DNA from 3 places in the Giesbergeria giesbergeri genome. Region 2 is predicted to be linked to each of the others. Evidence: predicted binding sites of a transcription regulator. Region 2 holds the regulator's gene; each other region holds the start of a gene.
What was found. Region 2 encodes sigma-54, which starts transcription at its own class of promoters, with help from an activator protein. Its sites were predicted from a motif close to TGGCANGNAANCTGCTTT; they were not measured.
Positions count from the first base shown of each region.

Region 1 (4,438 bases), on a different contig from region 2:
CACGCGCTCCAAGTAGTGGCAGGTGCGCTCCAGATACCAACCCTCCTCCCGGTAGAGTTGCAAAAAGGCTCCCGAATACTCCATGACCTCTTGGTCGGAGCGCACCTTGCACAGAAACTGGGCGACTTCTGTTTTGATGCCACCGTTGCCACCGATGTAGAGTTCATAGCCCGAGTCCACACCAATCACGCCCACATCCTTGATGCCAGCTTCGGCACAGTTGCGTGGGCAACCCGATACGGCCAGCTTCACCTTGTGTGGTGCATACATGTCGAACAGCATCTTCTCCAGTTGGATGCCCATATCCATCGCCAACTGGGTGCCAAAACGGCAATGCTCGGCACCCACACAGGTTTTGACGGTACGGATGGATTTGCCATAGGCATGGCCTGAGACCATGCCTGCGGCATTGAGGTCGGCCCAGATAGCGGGGAGGTCTTCTTTGCGAATACCCAGCAGGTCGATGCGTTGGCCGCCGGTCACCTTCACCGTGGGCACCCGGTATTTTTCAGCCGCATCGGCAATGGCGCGCAGTTCGGCGGGGTTGGTCAGTCCTCCCCACATCCGTGGCACCACCGAGTAAGTGCCATCTTTTTGGATATTGGCGTGTGCCCGCTCGTTAATAAAGCGCGATTGCGGATCGTCTTGGGCCTCGTGCGGAAAACTCGAGAGCAGGTAGTAGTTGATGGCTGGGCGGCACTTGTCACAGCCGTTGGGTGTCTTCCAGGACAGTGCGTCAAACACCGCCTCTTTGCGGGTCAGGTGGTGTGCCAAGATGGCTTGGCGCACGCTTTGGTGCGAGTGTTCTGTGCAGGCGCAAAGGGGTTTGTGTCTCTGGGCCGTGGGTGTGTAGTTGTCCCCCAGAGTGGCCGCCAGAATCTGCTCCACCAAGCCCGAGCAGGAACCACACGAGGAGGCCGCCTTGGTGTGTTTTTTCACCTCGTCCAGGCTGGCTAGACCTTGCTCTTGGATGGCCTGTACGATGGTGCCTTTACAAACACCATTGCAGCCGCAAACTTCGGCAGAATCTGCCAAGGTAGCGGCAGAATTTTGGCCCGGCTGCTGGGCTTGGGCACCCGACGATGGGCCCCAAATCAGGCGGTCACGCAGCTCTTGGATGTTGCGCTCTTCCTTCAGCAGTTGGAAGTACCACGGGCCATCGCCCACGTCCCCATACAGCACGCTGCCAACCAAGCGCCCCTCCTGAAGCACCAGTTTTTTGTAGCGGCCACCGTGTGGGTCATTGAGCACGATTTCTTCTGTGCCTTCTCCCCCCATGAACTGACCTGCCGAAAACAGATCAATGCCCGTGACCTTGAGTTTGGTGGAAGTGACCGATCCGGTGTAGCTGCTGGTGCGCTGGCCTGCCAAGTGGTTAGCAGCCACTTTGGCCTGCTCAAACAATGGTGCTACCAGACCGTAGGCAATGCCACGGTGGTTGACGCATTCCCCTACTGCATAGATATGCGGGTCATCGGTTTGCATCGCGTCGTTGACGACCACCCCCCGCTGACAATGCAGCCCTGCTGCTTGTGCCAATGTGGTTTCAGGACGAATGCCCGTGGCCATCACCACCAACTCGGCCGGAATTTGCAGCCCACCCTGCAACTGCACAGCCGCCACCCGACCACTTTTGCCCGCTATCAGCGCCTCGGTTTGTGTTTGCAACAAAAACTTCAGCCCCTTGCTTTCCAGTGATGTTTGCAGCATCTGACCCGCAGCAGCATCGAGTTGGCGTTCCAGCAGCCACGGCCCCAGATGCACCACCGTCACGTCCATGCCGCGCAGCTTCAGGCCGTTGGCTGCCTCCAGCCCCAACAGGCCGCCACCAATCACCACAGCGTGTTGATATTGCTGGGCAGCCGCCAGCATGGCCTGGGTATCGGCAATGTCCCGATAGCCCAGAATGCCTGGCAGGTGGCTGCCCGGAATGGGCAGTATGAAAGGGGTGGAGCCGGTAGCGAGCAGCAGGTAGTCATAGTCTGCCCCCGTGCCATCGTCTGCTACCACCCGGCGGTTGGCGCGGTCAATTTGCGTGACGGTCTTGCCTGTGTGCAGCGTAATGCCGTGCTTTTCATACCAGTCCCGATCGTTCAGGATGATCTCTGACAAGGCTATCTCCCCGGCCAGCACAGGCGAGAGCAGGATACGGTTGTAGTTGCCGTAAGGCTCTGCGCCAAATACCGTGATGTCATAAAGATCGGGGGCGAGTTTGAGCAACTCTTCCAGTGTGCGCACCCCGGCCATGCCGTTGCCAACGAGCACGAGTTTCTGTTTTTTCATGGCAGCTCCAATCAAAGAAGCAATAAAAAAAGGCGTCGCGTCAAAGGCTGGGGAAGTACCCCAACCAGTGACGGACGCCGTTGTCCGCTAGCTCCACTTCAAGCACGGTACCGGAGCTTCGTTGCTCCGGCATTCACTGCACCGATGCAAGATCGGTGCCAGTGATGGAAATCGATTGAATAGATTGTTTTTATTGACTTTTTTGCACTCTGTGCAAGAGGGGGCAGGGGGAGGGCTGGCGATGCGCTTCACCAGTTCGGGGCTGCACAAGGTACCGCTGCACCAAAATATCAAGCCTCTGTGCTTATCTTTGGGCATAGAGCTGATGTCCGGCCGATGCGTTCTCATGCCATTGGGCCATACCTTGCAGCACATCCCCCACCACCAAAATGGAGGGGCTGCCCAAACCCTGCATTTGCAGAGTTTGGGCCAGATTGCCAAGCAGACAGCGGGTTTGGCGCTGTTGTGGCAGGCTGGCGTGCTCCACAATCGCTGCCGGGGTGTGGGCGGGTAAGCCTTGCAGCAAACCTTGCTCGATGGTGGTGATATGGGTTACCCCCATATAAATCACCAACGTGAGTTGGGCTTCATGGGCACAGGCAGCCAATGCTGCCCAGTGGGTGTTTGCCGCACCAGGCTTGGCATGGCCTGTGACAAACACCACACCGTGCGCCCGATCGCGGTGGGTCAGCGGTGTCTCTAGGCTGCTGGCTGCTGCCAGGGCTGCCGTGATGCCATTCACAATCCGCACCGTGATGCCTGCAGCCCGCAGGTATTCCACTTCTTCCCCGCCCCGACCAAAGATAAAAGGATCACCCCCTTTGAGGCGAACCACGGTTTCTCCTTGTCGGGCGGCCATGATCATCAATCGCTCGATAAAACTCTGTGGCGTAGAGATGCAGCCGCCCCGTTTGCCCACATGAACAATACGGGCTTGTGGCGATGCGTAGCCCAACACCGCATCGTTGACCAAGTCATCCACCATCAGCAACGTGGCACTGGCAATGGCCTTGATGGCCTTGAGCGTGAGCAACTCTGGATCGCCCGGCCCCGCACCCACCAGTGTGACGGTGCCGGGTGCCTCCAGAGGCATCAAACCAGCGCCGCAGGTGCGGTGCAGAGGGGCCAGCATCGAACCCCATCCCTCTGGGGTGATGGAGGTTTTGGCGGTTTTTGTGGATGGGGGGGTGGTCATGGGTGGTGGCTCCTGATGCCAAAATGAAAACGGCGTTCATCCCGACCCGCAGCCTTGGGTGGCCGAGCCAAAATGAACGCCGTTGTTCAAAAATCAAAAAATAGATGCAGAGCAGTCTGCAATAGGCCCAGCCGTCATTGGCCTGCCCTCAGGGCTGGTAAAGCATCAAGCGTGCCACGCTTGCCACAGAGCCATCCACACACCCACATGGCATCTGCTTTGCGCAAAGTCGGTGCGTTGCTTGCACAAGGCTGGTGCTGTCTGCACCGTGCAGATGGGCGTTCAGCTGCGCACCGGGAGCAACTCCACCATCGACAGTGCCGCTCGGGCTACATCAATGATTCGACGGTTTTTGCCCATAGCCGTTTGCCGCAACAGGCGGTAGGCCTCCTCTTCACTCAGCCCTTGGTGGGCCATCAGCAGGCCTTTGGCCCGTTCGATCACCTTGCGCTCTTCCAGCGCACCGCGCACCACGGCCAGTTCTTCGCTGACGGCCTGCAGTTTTTGCGATTGAATTTGCAGACTGTCAAAAATGGAACGCATCACCCGTGGCCCCATGCCATCGCCAGTGAGCAGGGTGTCGGGTGCTGCCGCTAGGCAGTCACCAGGCATCAAGACAACCGGTGGAGCTGTGATTTCTGAAAGAGAATCCAGCGCAGCCAGCAGCACCCGGTGGTCTTCCAGCTCGGCTTGGCTGGCGCTGATCCGATGGGCGCAGACCTGCTGCAAACTGGTGGCCAAGTGGGACTCCACCAGATGCACCTGATCCATGCGCAAAGAGCAGCAATCGAACCAGCTTTGGGCCAGAGTGCCGTCGCGTTGGCCTGTGGGCAACCCGGCCATCAGTTTGCGCCGCATCCGCTCCAATTCCACCAGTGGTTGCCGGCTTTGCAGTGCCTGCCATTGTTGCAAGCTCTCGGGGGCACTGAAGGTTTCGAAACGCTGAAAACATTGCTCTTG
Region 1 is NZ_BAAGYJ010000007.1:49,837-54,274, forward strand. It holds gene nirB (nitrite reductase large subunit NirB) at 1-2,283, opposite strand, end outside; gene cobA (uroporphyrinogen-III C-methyltransferase) at 2,588-3,376, opposite strand; gene ACYVB2_RS11790 (nitrate- and nitrite sensing domain-containing protein) at 3,761-4,438, opposite strand, start outside.
Region 1: nirB (nitrite reductase large subunit NirB) is a predicted target of sigma-54. The motif match lies at 2,427-2,444, and genes of this name have one in related genera.

Region 2 (4,438 bases):
TTCTTGGCCCATGCCAAAGCAGAATACGCCCTCAAACCCATCTCTACCATTGCGCCCCAACTGGACATGACACTGCTGCGCCAATTGGCCGACCAAGGCGGTCGCGCTGGCATGGCCATCGATGGCACCGACCGACTGCTCTATGCAGCCAAAGTCGAGGGCACCCCTTGGTTGCTGGCGGTCGCCATTGACCGCGCACAAGCCACTGCCAGCGTGCGCAACCTGCTGCAGGTGGCTGCCAGCATCACCCTGCTCTGTATCGTGGTCGCGGTGGTGCTGGTGTCCATCGCAGTGAGCCACCAATTGCGCCGACTGGCCGTAGTGCGCGATGCACTGGCCGATATCGCCTCAGGAGAAGGTGATCTAACACGCCGCCTCGACACCCAAGGCAACGACGAACTGACGCACATTGCCCAAGCCTTCAACGACTTTGTCGGCAAAATTGCTGGGGTCTTGGTGCGCATCCGCCAATCCTCCGAGTCGGTGCGCCAAGCCACCCGAGAAATTGCCAGCGGCAACCAAGACCTGTCCTCCCGCACCGAACAGCAAGCCTCCTCACTGGGGCAGACCGCTGCGGCCATGGAGGAGCTCACCGCCACCGTACTGCAAAACGCCGAGAATGCCCGCCAGGCCAATCTGCTGGCCACCGAAACCTCGCAGGTAGCCACCCGTGGCGGCACAGTGGTGGGGCAGGTGGTGCAAACGATGGGGGGCATAGAAAACTCTGCCCGCAAGATTGTGGACATCATTGGCGTAATCGATGCCATCGCTTTCCAAACCAACATCTTGGCATTGAATGCCGCCGTGGAAGCAGCCCGGGCTGGCGAGCAAGGCCGGGGCTTTGCCGTAGTGGCTTCTGAAGTGCGCACTTTGGCCCAACGCAGCGCCACAGCGGCCAAAGAAATCAAGGCACTGATTGATGACTCCGTTACCCAAGTCAATGCGGGCAGTCAGTTGGTGCGTGATGCAGGCACCACCATTGAACAAGTGGTAGACAGCGTGCGCCGCATGACCACCCTCGTCGCCGAAATCAGCCACGCCAGCCAAGAACAAAGCAGCGGCATTGCTGCCATTGGTACCTCTATCAACCAGATGGACCAAGGCACACAACAAAATGCGGCCTTGGTAGAACAAGCCACAGCGGCAGCCCACGCCCTGCAACAGCAAGCCACACAATTGGCCGATGTGGTGGCAGAGTTCAAGCTCGATCACCAGCACGCCACAACACCCGCAGCACGGGCTGCACGCCCTGCAGCCTTGCTACGCTAACAGCCCATACCGGCATCGACCATGACCATCCACACCATCTTGAAAATGGGCGACCCGCGCCTGTGGCGCACGGCCCAGCCTGTTACGGCCTTCAACACCCCAGTGCTGCACCAGTTGGTAACGGACTTGCACGACACCATGCAGGCGGCCAATGGTGCCGGGTTGGCAGCGCCACAAATTGGCGTCCATTTGCAGGTGGTGGTCTTTGGCTCGCACTTGCCCAATCCGCGTTACCCAGATCGCCCCTTGGTGCCCCCCACTGTGTTGATCAACCCCGTGATTACCCCGCTGGATGCCGCCCAAGCCGAGGACTGGGAGGGCTGCCTGTCGGTGCCAGGGCTGCGGGGCCGGGTGCCCCGCTGGAGCCGCATCCGTTACACCGGCATGGACGTGCTGGGCCAGCCCATAGAGCGCATCGCCGAAGGCTTTCACGCCAGAGTGGTGCAACATGAGTGTGACCACCTGATAGGCACCCTGTATCCGCAACGGATGTCTGATTTGCGCCAGCTCGGCTTTACCGAAGTGCTGTTTCCCGAACTGCAGGCCGACGCCAACGATTAACCCCCACCGCCTCGCTACAGCGTTTTGCGCAGCGTGGCCGTGGGGATTTTTAATCCTTCACGGTATTTAGCCACCGTGCGACGGGCACACTCAATGCCCTGCTCTTTGAGCATTTCAGCCAATTGGTTGTCCGACAAGGGCTTGGCGGGGTTCTCGGCAGCAATAAACTGCTTGATCAACGCGCGCACAGCCGTGCTGGAGGCATTGCCACCACTGTCAGTGCCCAAGCCCGAGCCAAAAAAGTATTTCAGCTCGTAAGTACCCTGGGGGGTAGCCATGTATTTGGCTGTGGTCACCCGCGAGATTGTGGACTCGTGCAGGCCCAGCTCGTCGGCAATGTCGCGCAGCACCAGCGGACGCATGGCCAACTCGCCATGCACAAAGAAATTCTTTTGGCGCTCCACAATGGCTTGTGACACCCGCAAGATAGTGTCAAACCGCTGCTGAATGTTTTTGATAAACCAGCGGGCCTCTTGTAAACGCTGTTGCAAAGCCTGATGGCCTTCGTCTTGGCGACGGCCACGCAAGGCACCCGCATAAATGTCGTGGATGCGCAGGCGTGGCATCACTTCGGGGTTGAGTTGCACACTGAACTGGTGCCCCGCCTGACCATGCCCCATGCGGCGCACCAGCACGTCTGGGATGATGGCGTTGCGCTCTACCGAGATAAAGGGCCGCCCCGGACGCGGCTCCAGCCGGGCAATCAAGGCCATTGCTGCACGGGTTTGCTCCTCGGTGGCCCCACAGGTTTGGGCCAAGCGGCGCACATCGCGGCGGGCCAGCCCTTCCAGCGGCTGCTGGCAAATGCGCAGCGCCAATGCAATGGTCTCAGGCGGGATGGCAGGCGCAGGATGTGCGGCCAATGCTGCCAGTTGCAGTGTCAAGCATTCAGCCAAGTGGCGAGCCCCCACACCAGTTGGCTCCAGCGTTTGCAGCAAGTGCAAGGCCACCGTGAAATGGTGCAGCAGCTCCTCTATGTCATCGCTGTGCTCTTCACCCGCCAACCCTTGAGCCAAAGATTCCAGCGAATCCTCCAGATAACCGTCTTCGTTGAGTGATTCGATCAGAAAATACAGTGCGGCTTTATCCTCTGGAGACAAGCGCAAACCCACCGTTTGTCGGTGCAAGAATGCCGCCAGTGATTCATGACCATGTGCCAAATCTGTGGCACTGACATCCATTTCTTCGTCAGTGCCACGGCTGCAGGCCGGGGCATCGCCACCCCATTCACTATCGTCCGGGGCCATGTCCACACTGCCATCGCCCTCCCAGTCCAGCACTTCGGTGCTGCTGCTGTCACTGTTGCCCTGCTCTGCCTCTGTCAATGTGGCCTGACTGCTGTCTGCACTGCTGGTGCTGCTCACAGGGGCTGCCCAGTCGGCATATGGCTCCTCTGGCGGGGGCGTGTCGGCCTGCGCCAAACCAAACTCCTCGCGCGAGGCTTCGTCGGGGTTGCGCTCCAAAAAGGGGTTGTCCGCCAGCATCTGCTCGACTTCCTGGCCCAACTCCAACGTCGAGAGCTGCAACAGCCGAATAGACTGCTGCAACTGCGGCGTCAGGGTCAGGTGCTGCGATACACGCAGAGACAGGCCAGGTTTCATCGGCTCACATACGGAAATGTTCGCCCAGGTACACCCGACGCACCTCGGCGTTGTTGACAATCTCGGAAGGCGTCCCCTGTGCCAACACCCGACCATCACTGATGATGCAGGCGTGGTCACAAATGCCCAGCGTTTCGCGCACGTTGTGGTCGGTAATGAGCACGCCAATGCCGCGCGCTTTCAAAAAACCGATGATGCGCTGAATTTCAATCACGGCAATCGGGTCGATGCCTGCAAAAGGCTCATCCAACAGGATAAAACGCGGCTGCGTGGCCAAGGCACGGGCAATCTCGACCCGGCGCCGCTCGCCGCCAGACAATGCAAGCGCAGGAGAGTCTCGCAGATGGTCGACACGCAGCTCTTCCAACAAAGACTGCAAACGCTGCTCAACTTCGGCCTTGCTCAAAGACTGACCCGCGGCATTTTGTTGCAACTCCAGTACGGCACGCACGTTTTCTTGTACCGTGAGTTTGCGAAAGATAGACGCTTCCTGCGGTAGGTAAGACAACCCCAGACGTGAACGCTTATGGATAGGCATACGCACCACCGACTGCCCATCAATGCGAATATCACCCCCATCGCTGGGCAACAAACCAACGATCATATAAAACGAAGTGGTCTTGCCTGCACCATTGGGGCCCAGCAGACCGACTACCTCGCCTTTTTGCACAACCAGCGATACGTCCTTGACCACCTGGCGGCTGCCATAAGACTTGGCTAAATGCAGCACCTCCAATCGGCTATCCGTAGCTGCCTCGGTGGTGGCATGCGCGGGTGCGGCACTCATGGCTTGTCAGTACCCAGTGCAGAACTGGGGCGCAAAGGCAGAGCAGAAGCAGGTGCCACAGGAGAGGCCGGAGCTGTAGTCGCCTTTGGAGCCAGTATGGCACGCACACGTCCGCCCGACGTTGCTGACGCCCCCTCAGGGCTGCGCTGCTGACCATCCACACTGAACACATCCGTCAGGTTGTTGTAAACGATCACCGCCCCCGTGAGTTCATCTTGTA
Region 2 is NZ_BAAGYJ010000013.1:39,140-43,577, reverse strand. It holds gene ACYVB2_RS14935 (methyl-accepting chemotaxis protein) at 1-1,269, shown strand, start outside; gene def (peptide deformylase) at 1,291-1,830, shown strand; gene ACYVB2_RS14925 (RNA polymerase factor sigma-54) at 1,845-3,431, opposite strand; gene lptB (LPS export ABC transporter ATP-binding protein) at 3,436-4,218, opposite strand; gene lptA (lipopolysaccharide transport periplasmic protein LptA) at 4,215-4,438, opposite strand, start outside.

Region 3 (4,438 bases), on a different contig from region 2:
CAGGTACTGGGTGCTACGCTCCACCAAACGGTCATAACGGTACACAGTCTCATGGGTGATCAGCAGGTGCATGGTGTCTCCTTGGAGCATCCAGAAAATTCACAACCCAAGCGCATCAATGGGCTTGCAAATAGGCGCGGGTAATGGCCTTGCCCAACCGGGCAGACTGCGCCAGAAACTCTGTCAGCCAGCGGTGGGCACCCAACTCCAAAATCTCATCCACAGTGCCATACTCCAACTGCAAGGCCAAGCGCCCAGCCAACAACTTGACACCACGCCCCGCATCGCCTGCGCCGGGCAAGCACTCAATCTGGGGCAAGATGGTGCGAATCTCATCACAACAGGCTCGCAGGCTGCGCGGCACATCGGGGCGCAAGATCAGCAACTCCGTCACGCAGCGTCCATCCAAGGCACCCCGGTAAACCTCGTGGTAGGCCTCAAAGGCTGATAGCGAGCGCAGCAAGGCGCTCCACGAATAAAAGTCGGGCGCACTCTCTTGCGGCATAGCCACCGGGGCCAAATCGGCCACTGCAGGCTCAATGAGCTGGGATTTCACATCCAACAAACGGGCCGTGTTGTCGGCCCGCTCGATGAACGTGCCCAAACGGATAAAGCAATAGGCATCGTTGCGTTGCAAGGTGCCATAGGTAGCCCCGCGAAACAGGTGCGAACGCTCTTTAACCCAGTCAAAAAAGGCCGATACGTCCGTAATGCCACGCTGCGACATGTCACGCGCTTCGAGCCAGCTGGCATTGATGGCCTCCCACATTTCCGAGGTGATACGGCCCCGCACTGCATAGGCATTCTCACGGGCCTGCTTCAGACACGACAGCACCGAGGCGGGGTTGTCCAACTCCAAGGCCATAAAGCTGAACAAGTCTTGCGCCTCAAACTGGCGCCGCTGGGCAATATAAGGCTCCAACGTGCCCGTCACGGCCAGCGGCGCCGCAAACTCGGTCATGGCACCACGCGACTGGGGCAGCAGCGACAGCGAATGGGTAACATCCAGCATACGCACCAGGTTTTCGGCACGCTCCAAGTAGCGGCTCATCCAGAACAATTGGGCAGCGGTACGCGAGAGCATCTCAGGCCTCCAGAATCCAGGTGTCCTTGGTGCCACCACCCTGGGACGAATTGACTACCAGCGAGCCTTGTTTTAAAGCCACGCGCGTCAGGCCACCAGCGACCATGCGTACCTCCCGGCCACTGAGCACAAAGGGGCGCAAATCTATGTGGCGTGGTGCAATGCCGCTATCAACAAACGTAGGACAACTGGACAGGCACAGGGTGGGCTGGGCGATGTAGTTGCCCGGATGGGCCATCACGCGCTGGCGAAAATCTGCCACCTCGGCCACCGTGGAAGCTGGCCCGATCAGCATTCCATACCCCCCGGCACCATGCACCTCCTTGACCACCAGCTCGGCCAGATGGTCCAGCACATAGGCCAGATCGTCACTCTTGCGGCACTGCCAAGTAGGCACGTTGTGCAAAATCGGTTCCTCACCCAAATAAAAGCGAATCATCTCTGGCACATAGGGATAGATAGACTTGTCGTCCGCTACCCCGGTGCCAATCGCGTTGGCCAGAACCACATTGCCCTGCTTGTACACCGACAGCAGCCCCGGCACCCCCAGCACTGAATCGGCCTTGAAAGCCAACGGATCCAAAAACACATCGTCCATGCGGCGATAGATCACATCTACCCGCTGGGGGCCCACCGTGGTGTGCATGTAGAGGTAATCGTTTTTCACGAACAGGTCTTGTCCCTCCACCAGTTCCACCCCCATTTGCTGGGCCAGAAAAACATGCTCAAAATAGGCGGAATTGCCCACCCCTGGCGTTAGCACCACCACCGTGGGCTGGGCCTGCGTGGTGGCTTGGTGCAAGGTATCGAGCAACAGGGCCGGATAGTGGGCCACCGGCGCTACCGCATAGTGGGCAAACAACTCCGGAAACAGCCGCATCATCATCTTGCGGTTTTCCAGCATGTAGCTCACGCCACTGGGTACGCGCAGGTTGTCTTCAAGAACGTAATAGTGCCCATCGGCATGGCGAATCAGGTCTATCCCACTGACATGGGCATAAATGCCATTGGGCAGATCCACCCCCTGCATAGCAGGCTGGTACTGCGCATTGGCAAACACCTGCTCGGCCGGAATCAACCCAGCACGCACAATGTCGTGGTTGTGGTAGATGTCCGACAAAAAGCGATTGAGCGCCGTCACCCGCTGACGCAACCCCGCCTCCAACATCTGCCATTCATCCACAGGTACGATGTGTGGCACGGTGTCAAACGGAATCAGACGTTCGGCCCCAGCCTCATCACCATGCACCGCAAAAGTGATGCCCACGCGGTGGAACAGCAAATCGGCCTCCACACGCTTTTTGCCCAGTGCTTGGGGTGTCTGTGCATGGAGCCAATGGGCAAAGGTTTGGTAGTGCGCACGGATAGCACCGCTGGGCAACAGCATCTCATCGTAATGGCCCACAGGGGGCAAGGTCAGGGCGTGCATGGTGACTCCATCGGCTAGACGCTGGCAGCATGCAAGGAGCGTGCCTGCCCAGTCAGCAGGCATTGGCCGGTATTTTGGGGTGGGTGGTGCTTCTCTCACGATAATGAGCACGCTACAGACTGGGCCACCGTGGTGCGTCCCCCTGCAAGGCACCGCCTACAGTCTGGGCAAACACGGCCTAACATTTGTCAAAATTTTGACCAACATCAAAGGGGGACACTGCCCCAGGCCACACCAGCCCATTTTTTGATGCACGCTGCGATCTATTGATCGCAGACGCTCCGTGCGCCAGCGATTTTTTTTGCCACAGCAAGGCTGTGTTGGGTTGAGGAAGCAAAGGCGCAGCGGTGAAAAAGATAGTGCATAGCGATATCGTTCTTGGCAAACCTATTGGGTTCTCCATTTACAGCGATGGCGGTACTTTGCTTTTTCGCCGTGGCTCGGTCATTCACATGCCCGACCAAATATCGCGTTTGCTGGTGCGTGGCGCCCAATACGACGAGACAGAAACCGACCTGCGGCCCTACGCCCCCAATGAGCCACAGCCAGCGCCAGTCCACGAAGACCCCCCGCCCTTTGAGCACCTGAGCGGACTGCTACTCAACCTCAAGCATGTGTTGGGCACCACGCTCAAAAGCCCCGAGCAAATAGATGTGAGCGCACGCATTGGCAAAATTGCCCAAGCCGTACAAAACATCTGCCGCAAGAGCATTGACAGCGCGCTGGCCGCCCCCTCTGTAGATACACATACCCCGTATATCGTGGTTCACCAGATGATGGGGGCCGTCCTGACCGAATTGATCGCGCAGGGCAAGGGATTGGACGCCACACAACGGCTGTCGTTGGTGTGTGCTGCCCTGACCCGCGATCTGGGACAAATACCGTTGCAGGCAGAACTGGATAAACATGCGGGCTATCTGCCCGACGATCTGCTAATGCAGATGCGCCAGCATCCCCAGCAAAGCGCCCAGCTGCTCGAACAAGCAGGCGTTAGCGATCCACTCTGGCTCGCCACGGTGCGCAACCACCACGAATACCTGGACGGCAAAGGCTACCCGGCGGGTCTTCAGGGCGATGAGATCAGCCTGGGCGCCAGAATACTGGCAGTGTCTGATCGCTATAGCGCCATGACCAAAATGCGGCCTTACCGGGCCCAGGCCCACTTTCCACAAAATGCCCTGAAAGAGATTTATCTCAAAAAGGATTCGGAGGTCGATGAAGAAATCGCCCGCATCCTGATCTCAAAGGTAGGCCTGTTATCACCGGGCACCCTCGTCAAACTCAAGTCGGGGGAAGTGGCGGTGGTCAAAAGCCCCACCGTCAAATCCGATGCCACCATTGTTTACAGCGTCTATGGCAAGACCGGCATGATTTTGTCTACCCCCGCCCGCCGCGACACGTCCCAGCCGGGGTGTGAAATCGTTGGTTTGGTGCCGTTTTCCCACTGCCAGACAGCCGCTGTCTGCATCCGGCAAGTCTGGGCCGAATGAAGTTGGCCCACATCTACGCCATTGAAGCCCGAAGAGAATCGCCATGAAAATGAATCTACCGGTCACCGGACAGGAACAACGGTTCTCTGCCGACAAAAACATGGTCACCAAGACCAATACCAAGGGCATCATCACCTTTGCGAACCAAGATTTTGTTGAGGTCAGTGGCTTTTCTGAGGAAGAGCTGATCGGCAAAAACCACAATCTGATCCGACACCCAGATATGCCGCCGGTGGCCTTTGAGATCATGTGGAAAACCTTGAAGCGTGGCCTGCCTTGGCGCGGCATCGTCAAGAACCGTTGCAAAAACGGCGACCACTATTGGGTCGATGCCCGCATCGTACCCATCAAGAAAAACGGCGAGATCACCGGCTATATGTCGGTGCGCAGTTGCCCCTCGCGCGAGGATGTGGCTGGCGCTGAAGCGGCTTACGA
Region 3 is NZ_BAAGYJ010000001.1:619,703-624,140, forward strand. It holds gene ACYVB2_RS02855 (transglutaminase family protein) at 1-72, opposite strand, end outside; gene ACYVB2_RS02860 (alpha-E domain-containing protein) at 116-1,084, opposite strand; gene ACYVB2_RS02865 (circularly permuted type 2 ATP-grasp protein) at 1,086-2,471, opposite strand; gene ACYVB2_RS02870 (HD-GYP domain-containing protein) at 2,861-4,003, shown strand; gene ACYVB2_RS02875 (Tar ligand binding domain-containing protein) at 4,047-4,438, shown strand, end outside.
Region 3: ACYVB2_RS02865 (circularly permuted type 2 ATP-grasp protein) is a predicted target of sigma-54. The motif match lies at 2,542-2,559, and genes of this name have one in related genera.